DNA from 3 places in the Bacillus sp. AL-1R genome. Region 3 is predicted to be linked to each of the others. Evidence: a T-box and tRNA genes for the amino acid it is inferred to sense, from the RefSeq annotation. Region 3 holds a T-box; the other regions hold tRNA genes.
The links. A T-box is a leader RNA that pairs with one kind of tRNA and senses whether it is charged. The one in region 3 lies ahead of pheS (phenylalanine--tRNA ligase subunit alpha), so its partner is inferred to be a tRNA-Phe.
Positions count from the first base shown of each region.

Region 1: it has a tRNA-Phe gene. The T-box ahead of pheS (phenylalanine--tRNA ligase subunit alpha) is inferred to sense a tRNA for this amino acid. The anticodon was not compared.
Region 2: it has a tRNA-Phe gene. The T-box ahead of pheS (phenylalanine--tRNA ligase subunit alpha) is inferred to sense a tRNA for this amino acid. The anticodon was not compared.

Region 1 is NZ_CP197469.1:3,694,164-3,698,545, reverse strand. Features, by position in the region: tRNA gene ACSBO6_RS17850 (tRNA-Gly) at 1-65, shown strand, start outside; tRNA gene ACSBO6_RS17845 (tRNA-Leu) at 74-162, shown strand; tRNA gene ACSBO6_RS17840 (tRNA-Arg) at 173-249, shown strand; tRNA gene ACSBO6_RS17835 (tRNA-Pro) at 274-350, shown strand; tRNA gene ACSBO6_RS17830 (tRNA-Ala) at 361-433, shown strand; tRNA gene ACSBO6_RS17825 (tRNA-Met) at 461-534, shown strand; tRNA gene ACSBO6_RS17820 (tRNA-Ile) at 544-620, shown strand; tRNA gene ACSBO6_RS17815 (tRNA-Ser) at 629-721, shown strand; tRNA gene ACSBO6_RS17810 (tRNA-Met) at 1,071-1,147, shown strand; tRNA gene ACSBO6_RS17805 (tRNA-Asp) at 1,151-1,226, shown strand; tRNA gene ACSBO6_RS17800 (tRNA-Phe) at 1,235-1,310, shown strand; tRNA gene ACSBO6_RS17795 (tRNA-Thr) at 1,345-1,417, shown strand; tRNA gene ACSBO6_RS17790 (tRNA-His) at 1,427-1,502, shown strand; tRNA gene ACSBO6_RS17785 (tRNA-Gly) at 1,509-1,579, shown strand; tRNA gene ACSBO6_RS17780 (tRNA-Ile) at 1,597-1,673, shown strand; tRNA gene ACSBO6_RS17775 (tRNA-Asn) at 1,693-1,767, shown strand; tRNA gene ACSBO6_RS17770 (tRNA-Ser) at 1,774-1,864, shown strand; tRNA gene ACSBO6_RS17765 (tRNA-Glu) at 1,875-1,946, shown strand; gene ACSBO6_RS17760 (hypothetical protein) at 2,124-2,318, shown strand; gene ACSBO6_RS17755 (bifunctional transcriptional activator/DNA repair enzyme AdaA) at 2,665-3,210, shown strand; gene glgB (1,4-alpha-glucan branching protein GlgB) at 3,952-4,382, shown strand, end outside.
Region 2 is NZ_CP197469.1:584,469-588,850, forward strand. Features, by position in the region: rRNA gene ACSBO6_RS02775 (23S ribosomal RNA) at 1-295, shown strand, start outside; rRNA gene rrf (5S ribosomal RNA) at 417-532, shown strand; tRNA gene ACSBO6_RS02785 (tRNA-Asn) at 543-617, shown strand; tRNA gene ACSBO6_RS02790 (tRNA-Ser) at 622-713, shown strand; tRNA gene ACSBO6_RS02795 (tRNA-Glu) at 737-811, shown strand; tRNA gene ACSBO6_RS02800 (tRNA-Val) at 821-896, shown strand; tRNA gene ACSBO6_RS02805 (tRNA-Met) at 1,094-1,170, shown strand; tRNA gene ACSBO6_RS02810 (tRNA-Asp) at 1,174-1,249, shown strand; tRNA gene ACSBO6_RS02815 (tRNA-Phe) at 1,258-1,333, shown strand; tRNA gene ACSBO6_RS02820 (tRNA-Thr) at 1,513-1,585, shown strand; tRNA gene ACSBO6_RS02825 (tRNA-Tyr) at 1,596-1,680, shown strand; tRNA gene ACSBO6_RS02830 (tRNA-Trp) at 1,686-1,759, shown strand; tRNA gene ACSBO6_RS02835 (tRNA-His) at 1,776-1,851, shown strand; tRNA gene ACSBO6_RS02840 (tRNA-Gln) at 1,929-2,003, shown strand; tRNA gene ACSBO6_RS02845 (tRNA-Gly) at 2,009-2,083, shown strand; tRNA gene ACSBO6_RS02850 (tRNA-Cys) at 2,090-2,160, shown strand; tRNA gene ACSBO6_RS02855 (tRNA-Leu) at 2,178-2,263, shown strand; tRNA gene ACSBO6_RS02860 (tRNA-Leu) at 2,355-2,437, shown strand; gene ACSBO6_RS02865 (hypothetical protein) at 2,819-3,352, shown strand; gene ACSBO6_RS02870 (hypothetical protein) at 3,538-3,828, opposite strand; gene queG (tRNA epoxyqueuosine(34) reductase QueG) at 4,294-4,382, shown strand, end outside.
Region 3 is NZ_CP197469.1:3,471,528-3,475,909, reverse strand. Features, by position in the region: gene ACSBO6_RS16690 (TrmH family RNA methyltransferase) at 1-325, shown strand, start outside; T-box leader at 460-706, shown strand; gene pheS (phenylalanine--tRNA ligase subunit alpha) at 763-1,797, shown strand; gene pheT (phenylalanine--tRNA ligase subunit beta) at 1,817-4,231, shown strand.

The DNA.
Region 1 (4,382 bases), 220 kb from region 3:
TTCAGTGGTAGAATACAACCTTGCCAAGGTTGGGGTCGCGGGTTCGAACCCCGTCTTCCGCTCCATATATACTGCCGGGGTGGTGGAATTGGCAGACACACAGGACTTAAAATCCTGCGGTTGGTGACAACCGTGCCGGTTCGAGTCCGGCCCTCGGCACCATTTATAATATGCGCCCGTAGCTCAATTGGATAGAGCGTTTGACTACGGATCAAAAGGTTATGGGTTCGAGTCCTTTCGGGCGCGCCATATTGTATCACCTGTAATTCTAAACGGGAAGTGGCTCAGCTTGGTAGAGCACCTGGTTTGGGACCAGGGGGTCGCAGGTTCAAATCCTGTCTTCCCGACCATTAAAAACATGGGGCCTTAGCTCAGCTGGGAGAGCGCCTGCCTTGCACGCAGGAGGTCAGCGGTTCGATCCCGCTAGGCTCCACTTGGACAAATTAAATTGATTTATTATGGCGGTGTAGCTCAGCTGGCTAGAGCGTACGGTTCATACCCGTGAGGTCGTGGGTTCGACTCCCTCCGCCGCTACTTATTTAAGGACCTTTAGCTCAGCTGGTTAGAGCAGACGGCTCATAACCGTCCGGTCGTAGGTTCGAGTCCTACAAGGTCCACCACTTATAATGGAGTAATACCCAAGTCTGGCTGAAGGGATCGGTCTTGAAAACCGACAGGGGTGTAACAGCCCGCGGGGGTTCGAATCCCTCTTACTCCTCCATTTTTATTAAATTAACAAATTGAATTTAATGGATCTAATTTAAATAGTATCCACATTATCGCGGGGTGGAGCACGAACGAATATGCTTCGAAGAAATTACTTCAGCATACCAATCGAGCCGCTACTTGCATAATCATCCTGAGATTGGGATGGTCTTAACAAAATTAATATTCATGGAATTATATAAAATAGTATCCACATTATCGCGGGGTGGAGCACGAACGAATATGCTTCGAAGAAATTACTTCAGCATACCAATCGAGCCGCTACTTGCATAATCATCCTGAGATTGGGATGGTCTTAACAAAATTAATATTCATGGAACTATATAAAATAGTATCCACATTATCGCGGGGTGGAGCAGTCTGGTAGCTCGTCGGGCTCATAACCCGAAGGTCGCAGGTTCAAATCCTGTCCCCGCAACCAAATGGTCCCGTGGTGTAGCGGTTAACATGCCTGCCTGTCACGCAGGAGATCGCCGGTTCGATCCCGGTCGGGACCGCCATTTAAGATGGCTCGGTAGCTCAGTCGGTAGAGCAGAGGACTGAAAATCCTCGTGTCGGCGGTTCGATTCCGTCCCGAGCCACCATCTTAAAAAAATGGCAACAAACAATATTTATTTCGCCGACTTAGCTCAATTGGTAGAGCAACTGACTTGTAATCAGTAGGTTGGGGGTTCAAGTCCTCTAGTCGGCACTCTTTATGGCGATCGTGGCGAAGTGGTTAACGCATCGGATTGTGGTTCCGACACTCGTGGGTTCGATTCCCATCGGTCGCCCCATATTTTGCGGGTGTAGTTTAATGGTAAAATAGAAGCCTTCCAAGCTTCGGTCGTGGGTTCGATTCCCATCACCCGCTTTTTTATAAAATTTAATGGGCCTATAGCTCAGCTGGTTAGAGCGCACGCCTGATAAGCGTGAGGTCGATGGTTCGAGTCCATTTAGGCCCACCATTAAATTTATAATTATTTTTCCGCAGTAGCTCAGTGGTAGAGCACTCGGCTGTTAACCGAGTGGTCGTAGGTTCGAACCCTACCTGCGGAGCCATATTATAGAGAAGTACCCAAGTGGCTCAAGGGGCTCCCCTGCTAAGGGAGTAGATCGGGTAACCGGTGCGAGGGTTCGAATCCCTTCTTCTCTGCCATATTTTTTTTGGCCCGTTGGTCAAGCGGTTAAGACACCGCCCTTTCACGGCGGTAACACGGGTTCGAGTCCCGTACGGGTCATATCTAAAGCTCAGTTATTTGTGATAACACAGGTAACTGAGCTTTTTTGTCTTTTAATACGGCTCTATACTTTATGTTGGGGTATGTACACAATTTTAGATAAAAAACACGTAACTTCCAATATTCGTTATACTTGAATTGTCGAGAAACAAGTTAAACGAATGGAGTTACGTGTAAATGAATTCTAACATAGATATACTAGGTCTAGTGACAAAAGTAGAGGAACAATATAAATGTCAACTTAATATAGATTCGGGTATTAATGATGTACCATTTTGGAGGTCAGTAGGGGTACCAATAGAATTTTATAAAGGTTTTTTAAGCTTCACAATTGTGTCAGCTAGTATAACTAGTCATGTATGGGCGGCATGATGTAATACTTGTGGAAAACCGTTGTTATCAGTGCTTTTTTACTTCAAATAATAACCTCTTCCTTTTCAATTTCTACCAAGTAAAAGTATCTTTTAAAAAGACCCTCCTTTTTCCCATTTTATTTTATATAACAAGTGAACGGACGTGAACTATAAATGTCAACTTAAACATGTACATTTTCGATTATTTAAATATGTACAAAATCACTCATTCTTCTTTGAAAGATGTTGCATAATACTGTATGATTCCTCAACAACGTTTATTTAAATTAGAGAGCAAGAAGAAATTGAAAGCAAGCGCATTATCTTAGTGTTAAAATGTGAATAGCTAAAGGTGAGGTGATTAAATGAGTGGATTAAATAATGAGGTCATGTGGAATGCAGTTGAATCATGCGATGAAAACTATGATGGAGTATTTATTTATGCAGTTAAGTCCACTAGGATTTGTTGTAAACCTTCTTGTAAGTCAAGAATCCCATTAAAAGAAAATGTAGCATATTATCCGTCATTATCTTTGGCAATTAATGATGGGTACCGTCCATGTAAAAGATGTCAACCTGATTTACTTCACTCAAATGAAGAGGAAATTATTTTATCAGCAAAACAGTTTATTGAAAAAGAATTTCGAAGCTGTTTAACATTGGATCGCTTAGCACTTGAAGTTGGAGTAAGTAAATTTCATTTGCAAAGATTATTTAAAAAATCCACTGGTTTATCACCGTTAGAATTCGTAAATAAGTTAAAAATGATAGAAGCTAAGAGATTATTGCGGGATACTGAGGATACCATAACTGAAATAGCGCATAATCTTGGTTTTAAAGGGTCATCACATTTTTCAAGCATGTTTCGGCATCATTATAGTAGCACTCCAACTTCATTCAGAAAGAGGTAAATAAATGAAATGAAAAGATGGAGTAGCTTTATTGAAATATTAGGAATGCTGTGTGGCTTTTTTTGTAATTGTATGTGGTGTATTTTTGATTTCAGAGATTCGTTTCTTATGTAACACCAAGAGACAGAATGCAACTCTAATAAGATTATAAATAATAAGACAAAAAGGATTTTCGTAAAAACGAAGATCCTTTTTATTATATTACGATTGTTAAATGTTTTTGTTGAAATGCAAAAATATGTAAGTCAGTTAATTTTATGTCACTATTTTGATCAATAGGAATTGTTGATTGATCTTCTATATTTCCATATAAATCTGAGATCGGTTTAGAGATTTTTAGTACTTTTGCATCTAACTTTCCAGGTAATTTGATTATTGTTTCTAAAAAAATTTTAAAAAAAGATTCTCCCTCTTAATCTGATAATTTTCGACAAATCTTCTTAAATAGAAAGTTTATATGAAATATAAGTGTGAAATATGTATGAAATTTCATGAAAAATCAAAAATTTACAAATTGTTACAAGGGAATTCAGGAAAAAGATGTATAATTATACATATATATTCGTTCGACAAATTCGACATTTTTACGACAAGTGCTATAATGACAACGTTTTCATGAATGGTTATTCATTTACCAAAAAATGTTTTTGAATTTTTTTTGCATAAAAACAAGGTAAATATATATATTTGTAGAATATTAAGAGATAGGAGAATTTAAGAGATTGTAATGAGGTGAGGATGTTGCTTTTGACACGGCCAACTGAGTTTGATGTACATTTATTCCATGAGGGAAGTTTATTCCATAGCCATGAGTGTTTTGGGGCACATGTAGTAAAAAAAGGGAATAAAGTTGGAACTACTTTTACAGTGTGGGCTCCACATGCGAAAGGTGTCTCAGTTGTTGGGGACTTTAATAATTGGAATGGTTCTGAACATAAAATGGAAAAGTTGAACGATCAAGGGATATGGACGATATATATCCCCGAAATTGGTCATGGGACGATATACAAATATGAAATTTCAACGAAACATGGTGAAGTTTTATTAAAAAGTGATCCTTATGCTTTCTATAGTGAATTACGACCAAGTACTGCTTCGATTGTTTATGATCTTTCAGGGTATAAATGGAAAGATGCAAAATATCGAAAACAGAAATTCAAAAAGTCTGTATA
Region 2 (4,382 bases), 1.6 Mb from region 3:
CGGTCCCTATCCGTCGTGGGCGCAGGAAATTTGAGAGGAGCTGTCCTTAGTACGAGAGGACCGGGATGGACACACCGCTGGTGTACCAGTTGTTCTGCCAAGAGCATGGCTGGGTAGCTATGTGTGGAAGGGATAAGTGCTGAAAGCATCTAAGCATGAAGCCCCCCTCAAGATGAGATTTCCCATAGCGTTAAGCTAGTAAGACCCCTGAGAGACGATCAGGTTGATAGGTCAGAGGTGGAAGCGTGGTGACACGTGGAGCTGACTGATACTAATCGGTCGAGGACTTAACTAACAAGTTTGATGATGACATTATCTAGTTTTGAAGGTGCAAAAAACATTATAAAAAACTTCAAAAAAGTCATTGACTTTTAAGTGAAATTTGATATAATAGTTATTGTCCTTAAGAAATTGAATCAAGTGATGATAGCGAAGAGGTCACACCCGTTCCCATACCGAACACGGCAGTTAAGCTCTTCAGCGTCGATGGTAGTTGGGGGTTTCCCCCTGTGAGAGTAGAACGTCGCTTGGTTTATCATTATTCCGCAGTAGCTCAGTGGTAGAGCACTCGGCTGTTAACCGAGTGGTCGTAGGTTCGAATCCTACCTGCGGAGCCATTTTGGAGAGCTGTCCGAGTGGCCGAAGGAGCACGATTGGAAATCGTGTAGGCGGGTAACCCTGTCTCAAGGGTTCAAATCCCTTGCTCTCCGCCACATATTTACAGCACTATTGTACTGGCCCGTTGGTCAAGCGGTTAAGACACCGCCCTTTCACGGCGGTAACACGGGTTCGAGTCCCGTACGGGTCACCATTTTATTACGGAGGATTAGCTCAGCTGGGAGAGCACCTGCCTTACAAGCAGGGGGTCGGCGGTTCGAGCCCGTCATCCTCCACCATTTAATTAACAAAATAACTTTCATGGAACTATATTAAATAGTATCCACATTATCGCGGGGTGGAGCACGAACGAATATGCTTCGAAGAAATTACTTCAGCATACCAATCGAGCTGCTACTTGCAAAATCATCCTGAGATTGGGATGGTCTTAACAAAATAACTTTCATGGAACTATAAAAAATAGTATCCACATTATCGCGGGGTGGAGCAGTCTGGTAGCTCGTCGGGCTCATAACCCGAAGGTCGCAGGTTCAAATCCTGTCCCCGCAACCAAATGGTCCCGTGGTGTAGCGGTTAACATGCCTGCCTGTCACGCAGGAGATCGCCGGTTCGATCCCGGTCGGGACCGCCATTTAAGATGGCTCGGTAGCTCAGTCGGTAGAGCAGAGGACTGAAAATCCTCGTGTCGGCGGTTCGATTCCGTCCCGAGCCACCATCTTGAAAAATATGGCAACAAATAAATTTTAATACGCCGACTTAGCTCAATTGGTAGAGCACGAACGAATAAACTTCGTAGCAAGACCTCAGCGTACTTGTCGAGCAACATCTTGAAATTCTTACTGAGACAAGGACGACTAAGAAACGAACTAAATATGGCAATAAATAAATTAATACGCCGACTTAGCTCAATTGGTAGAGCAACTGACTTGTAATCAGTAGGTTGGGGGTTCAAGTCCTCTAGTCGGCACTCTTTAACCGGAGGGGTAGCGAAGTGGCTAAACGCGGCGGACTGTAAATCCGCTCCCTGTGGGTTCGGCGGTTCGAATCCGTCCCCCTCCACCATTTATAGGGGCATAGTTTAACGGTAGAATAGAGGTCTCCAAAACCTTTGGTGTGGGTTCGATTCCTACTGCCCCTGCCAATTAAATAAAATAATGGCGATCGTGGCGAAGTGGTTAACGCATCGGATTGTGGTTCCGACACTCGTGGGTTCGATTCCCATCGGTCGCCCCATATAATTTATAACGATTGCTCAAGTGAGTAATATAATTTATAATAAATTGAATATAGTATATAAAGTTCTTAATTAATGGGCTATAGCCAAGCGGTAAGGCAACGGATTTTGATTCCGTCATGCCCTGGTTCGAATCCAGGTAGCCCAGCCATTTATGCGGAAGTAGTTCAGTGGTAGAATACAACCTTGCCAAGGTTGGGGTCGCGGGTTCGAGCCCCGTCTTCCGCTCCAAATTACGGCGGTATAGCCAAGTGGTAAGGCAGAGGTCTGCAAAACCTTTATCATCGGTTCAAATCCGGTTACCGCCTTTTAGATTTTACCCCACGCCGGGGTGGTGGAATTGGCAGACACACAGGACTTAAAATCCTGCGGTTGGTGACAACCGTGCCGGTTCGAGTCCGGCCCTCGGCATCAAAAAAACCTCTTACTTTGTAAGAGGTTTTTAATTTCAGATTTGATTGGACAATTTGTCTTTCATATATTATAATTATTGTATAACTTTGGCGGTGTGGTGGAATGGCAGACACGCCTGACTCAAAATCAGGTATCTTCACGGATGTGCAGGTTCAAGTCCTGTCACCGCTATATAAATGCTAACAAAAAAAGCTTTGCACTAATTGTGCAAAGCTTTTTTTGTTTTTCTTGCACATGGCAAAATATCTCCAAATAATGTTGTCAGCTGATAAGAAACCTTTAGTGACAATGACAGAAATTGATATTAAACATTTTATATTGATCCTATGCAAGAAAGCGGATTGTAAACAACGTGCATTAACACGAGATTGCTAGCTAGTAAAAGAAGTCATGCGTTGCGATGATTTACTAGTACGCAAAGGAATTTACCAGTAGATAGTAAATCGTTCTACAAGGAATTTTTTTGAATTTTCAAACCAACTCTTTACAATATTAATGTTAAAATTATTATGAGTATGTAGACAAAAGGAGTGAGTTGCAATAAATAAATATTTGAAAATTGGTTTGTTGTTTGTAGGTTTGATTGCTGTTTCATTTTTATCTTGGAAAATAGTTAAAATTATTGTTTTTAAAAATGAATATCATGTTGCAAATATAAAATATGACAAAGAAAAGATTCCTCCAGCTTCAAAGGAAGGAGCAGATATTGCAAGAACACACGATATATTAAATAATTTAACTGGTTGGTTAAATTATCAACAATTCAAAAATCCAAACTCTCCAGCTTGGGAAGATAAAAAATCTGAATTGGAATCTATTCTCACATATTTTGAAAAAATACTTAGCAATGTAGATGAAAATAGCGATTTGCACGATGATTTAGATTTAGCTAACAAGTTAATGAAATTGGCAATTGATCAAAAAGACATGAAAGCTTTGTTGTATACTCATCGAATAATGCACGATTTAGACAACAAGATTAATCATACCCAAGGAAGAATTGTTGTTTTCAATAGCGCAAAAGCTGGAAATGGAAATGCAGAAAAAGTGGATGATTATATGGCTTATTTAAAAAATCAGAGATAGCTTAATGGCTGTCTTTTTCTTTTGTCCTAAAACACAGATTTTACTGCATTATTCTTGGAACTTTAATTGATTCTTCATCAGCATTAAATAATTGTCATATAGAGCTATTAACATCCACATAAAGAAAGGCAGCGAACATCTATATAGTCGCTGCCTTCTTTATGTGGATATTAGCAATCCTAACATTACATTTTTACATACTTACGTTTTTGCTTAAGCCAATCAAATTGTTTTGGATTTCTTTTATTTGCTAAAGTAACTACAAGACCAGTTGTTGCTATTAATAGGCTTGCAGCAGCTACTTTAATCGTAAATTGTTTTGCATCTTTTAATTTCTCATTATTGTATCGATCAAGTTCTTTAAGTGTATCTTGTGTAAGATCAATTCTGTCGTTTGTTTCTTCAATCAAACTACAGACACCCTCAAAACTTTCGACTAAAGGATTCTTTTCTTCTTTTACCAAAGGATTTGTCATAATTACTCTCCTCCTAAATTTATCCTATAAAGAAGAATTCTATGAGAAAATTCATTATACCTTTATTCAAATTTCTACAAATCTTTCAATAGCCTCTGCTGTTAGCTACTTATACTCTTCATCTGTTATTTTATATGGCTTTTAACAATTTCAATTCTCGATTTTTTCTTAAATTATGATAACATTTTCGACAAAATATGATTTTATTCTTGAATATGTGACATATTTATGATAAATTTAATTACAAGTTCATTAAAACCTACTAAATACTTATTTCATTTGTATTAGTAGTTTAGCACTTATAACTTGATAACAACGCAGTGTATTGATTCATTTGAGAACGATACATTGCGTTTTTTTATATTAAAAAGTCTATTATTACAGGCTTTTGTGTCATAATTAGATAATGAAATAATTTTCTGACTAGAATAGGAAATATAATTAACAGGCAGTTAGGTGATTCTTGTGAATATGAAAGAATTTCAAAAAGAATTAATTTTATATAGTAAAGAAATTGGAATAGATAAGATTGGATTTACGACTGTTGATCCCTT
Region 3 (4,382 bases):
AAGTGACCTATATAATGCTAAAACAATTCGATCCACCCAAGGATCACTATTCCATTTACCGATATTACGTGGTGATTTAGTTGAAGCAGTTTCGAATTTAAAAGAAAAAGGAATAACTGTTTACGGGACATCTCTTCAAAATGCAAAACCATTTAATGAGGTAAACGTTTCAAATCGTTTTGCCATTATTGTAGGGAATGAAGGTAAAGGTGTGAATTCAACATTACTCTCATTAACCGATGAAAATCTTTATATTCCGATTTATGGTAAAGCTGAATCATTAAACGTTGCTATTGCAGCAGGGATTCTAATGTATAGTCTGTGAAAAAATAATAGAAGCCTCATCCTGAGCGCTCTCTAGGACAGTAAAAATGATATAAATCAATTAGTAAATAATTATGTTGAGCAGTTGCATTAATTGAAAAAAATCAATATAATTAATTAAGAAAATTTAATACATAAAAAGCTTTGACAGAGAATAGTAAATTTGACTCTCTATCTAGGGAAAAGGTGCCGTAGACTGTAAGCACTTTTATAGTAGACCAAATTGAATTCACCTCTTGAGCTAGCGCCGGGACCATTTTTAAATGTAAAGGCGACTCGGTCTATCTAAGTAGATCGTTATATGAATGAAGTGAGCAGTTAGTTTCTAAAGATATATTAACTGTTAATTAGGGTGGTACCGCGATCAATCCTCGTCCCTTTTTTGGGAGCGAGGTTTTTTTATGTTTAAATTTAAGGTTTTGAATAGGAGGATTATTTATGCAAGAGCGTTTAGTTTCTTTACAAACAGAAGCGATTAAGCAAATAGAAGAAGCAAAAGATTTAAAAGCATTAAATGAAATAAGAATTGCTTATCTAGGAAAAAAAGGTCCGATTACTGAGGCAATGAAAGCAATGAAGGATTTAACTCCAGAAGAGCGCCCAAAAATGGGGGCTGTTGCTAATGAAGTACGTGCGGCAATCCAAGAAAAACTTGAAGCAAAACAAGTTGTATTAGAACAAAATGCAATTAATGAAAAATTAGAAAGTGAATCAATTGACGTAACACTTCCAGGAAGACCAGTTCATGCAGGTGGAGCTCATCCATTAAGAGCGGTAATTCAAGAAATTGAAGATTTATTTATTGGAATGGGATATGAAATTGCTGAAGGTCCAGAAGTTGAGAAGGACTATTATAATTTCGAAGCTTTAAATTTACCAAAAGGACATCCGGCTCGTGATATGCAGGATTCATTCTATATTTCTGAAGAAACATTAATGAGAACTCATACTTCACCTGTTCAAGCCAGAACAATGGAAGCAAACGTGGAAAAAGGTCCAATTAAAATAATTTGTCCTGGTAAAGTTTATCGCCGTGATGACGATGATGCTACACATTCTCATCAATTTATGCAAATCGAAGGTCTTGTAATTGGTGAAAACATTTCAATGAGTGATTTAAAAGGTACTTTACAACTTTTTGCGAAGAAAATGTTTGGTGAAGATCGTGAAATTCGCTTACGCCCAAGCTTCTTCCCATTCACTGAGCCTTCAGTAGAAATGGATATTTCTTGTATGAAATGTGGAGGAAAAGGCTGTAACATGTGTAAGCACACTGGATGGATTGAAATTTTAGGTGCGGGAATGGTACATCCAAACGTACTTGAGATGGCTGGATATAATCCGAAAGAAGTTCAAGGATTCGCTTTTGGTATGGGTCCAGAACGTATTGCATTATTAAAATATGGTATTGATGATATTCGTCATTTCTATACGAACGATATAAGATTCTTAAAGCAATTCCAACAAATGTAAGGTAGGAGGGGACTAAAACATGTTTGTATCAACAAAATGGTTACAAGAATACGTTGATTTAAGTGGTGTTACACCAGACGAACTTGCAAAATTAATCACTAAAGCAGGTATTGAAGTTGAAGGTGTTGATCATCTTTCAGAAGGAATTAAAAATGTTGTTGTTGGTTATGTAATGGAACGTGAACAACATCCAGAGGCAGATAAATTATCAAAATGTACTGTTGATGTTGGCGAAGAGCAACCAGTACAAATTATTTGTGGCGCACCGAATGTTGCTAAAGGTCAAAAAGTGATCGTGGCAAAGGTAGGCGCTGTTTTACCGGGGAATTTCAAAATTAAAAAAGCAAAATTACGTGGTGAAGTTTCTGAAGGAATGATTTGCTCTCTTCAAGAATTAGGCATTGAAGGAAAAGTAGTTGCAAAAGAATTCTCAAATGGAATCTTTGTTTTACCAAGTGATGCTGAAGTTGGAGCAAGTGCATTAGACGTACTATATCGTGATGATGCTGTATTAGAACTTGGATTAACACCAAACCGTGCTGATTGCTTAAATATGATCGGTGTTGCCTACGAGGTAGCTGCAATTTTAGATCGTGATGTAAAACTTCCAGAAATAAGTGCTCAATCAGCTACAGGCGCTGATTATGTTTCAGTTTCAATTGAATCAAAAGAAGATGCACCATATTATAGTGCTAAATTAGTTAAAGGTGTAAAAATTGGTCCATCACCATTATGGATGCAATCTCGTTTAATGAGTGCTGGTATTCGTCCGATTAATAATGTTGTTGATATTACGAACTATATTTTAATTGAGTATGGTCAACCATTACACGCGTTTGATTTTAATAAATTAAATAGTAAGCAAATTATCGTACGACATGCGAAGGAAAACGAAAAGATCGTTACACTTGATGGTGAAGAGCGTACATTGCAACCACATAATTTAGTGATCGCAACAGAGAAAGAAGCCGTTGCAGTTGCAGGTGTAATGGGTGGTCAAAGTACTGAAGTTGATGTGGAAACTGTAGACGTTTTAATTGAATCAGCAGTTTTCAGAGGTCAAAGTGTTCGCCAAACATCAAAAGACCTTGGCTTACGTAGTGATTCAAGTGCCCGTTTTGAAAAAGGTATTGACGCTTCACGTACATTCCCTGCTTCAGAACGTGCTGCTATGTTAATGGCTGAACTAGCTGGTGGAACAATTGTAGAAGGTACAGTAATTGCCGACAATTTAGTTGAAGAAGCTAAAAAAGTTTCAGTTTCTGTAAGTAAGATTAATGGTGTACTTGGTACCTCAATTGATGCTGAGACAGTAAAAGATATTTTCCGTCGCTTAAGATTAGAAGCTACTGAGAATGGCGAAGTATTTACAGTTACTGTTCCAAGTCGTCGTGGTGATCTTTCAATTGAAGAAGATTTAGTTGAAGAAGTAGGAAGATTGTATGGCTATGATCATATTCCTGCCACTTTACCAACAGGTGTTGCTAGTCGTGGACAATTAACACCTTATCAAGCAAAACGTAGAAAAATTCGTCAATATTTACAGCATGCAGGTCTTTACGAAGCTGTTACGTACTCTTTAACAAGCAATAATAAAGTAAAACGCTTTGCATTAGAAACAGTAGATGCAGAACCTGTACGTTTAGCTTTACCAATGAGTGAAGAACGTAGTGAGCTACGTTTCAGTTTAGTACCTCATTTATTAGATGCGATTGCATATAATGTTGCACGTAAAGAAGAAAATGTTCATTTATTTGAAACAGGATCTGTATTCTTAACAAAAGAAAATAACGATTTACCGCATGAAGAAGAGTATTTAGCTGGTGCGTTAACTGGTTTATGGTTACAACATGCTTGGCAAGGCGAGAAAAAAGCAGTTGATTTCTATGTTGTAAAAGGTATTTTAGACGGTTTATTTAATGAATTAGGTTTATCAAATAAAATAACATACCTTGCTGCTAAGAAAGAAGATTTACACCCAGGACGTACTGCAAGTATATTATTAAACGGAGAAGAAATTGGTTTTATCGGTCAAGTTCATCCTGTTACTCAAAAAGAGTGGGATCTGAAAGAAACGTATGTATTCCAATTATCTCTTGAAAAGCTATTAAATACTGAATTTGATGATATTTTATACAATGCAATTCCTCGTTTCCCATCAATGAGTCGAGATATGGCATTAGTTGTTGATTCGAAAGTATTTGCTGGTGATATTCTATCTACAATTCGTTCAACTGGTGGAAGACTTCTAAAGGATGCTACAATCTTTGATTTATACGAAGGTGATAAGATGGAAGCTGGTAAAAAATCAGTTGCCTTCTCATTAACATATTTCGATCCAGAACGTACTCTAACGGATGAAGAAGTAACTAAAGCTCATTCGAAAGTATTAAAAGCTGTAGAAGAAACGCATAATGCTCAATTAAGAGGTTAATTACACACTCTATTGCTGATTTAATAAAATTTTATAAGCAAAGGAAAACCGGAAATCTTAGATTTTCGGTTTTTTTAGGTGAATATTCTATTAGATATTTTTAATAGAATATTCACCTATTTTTTGACTCATTTTTATGGTGTGAATGAAC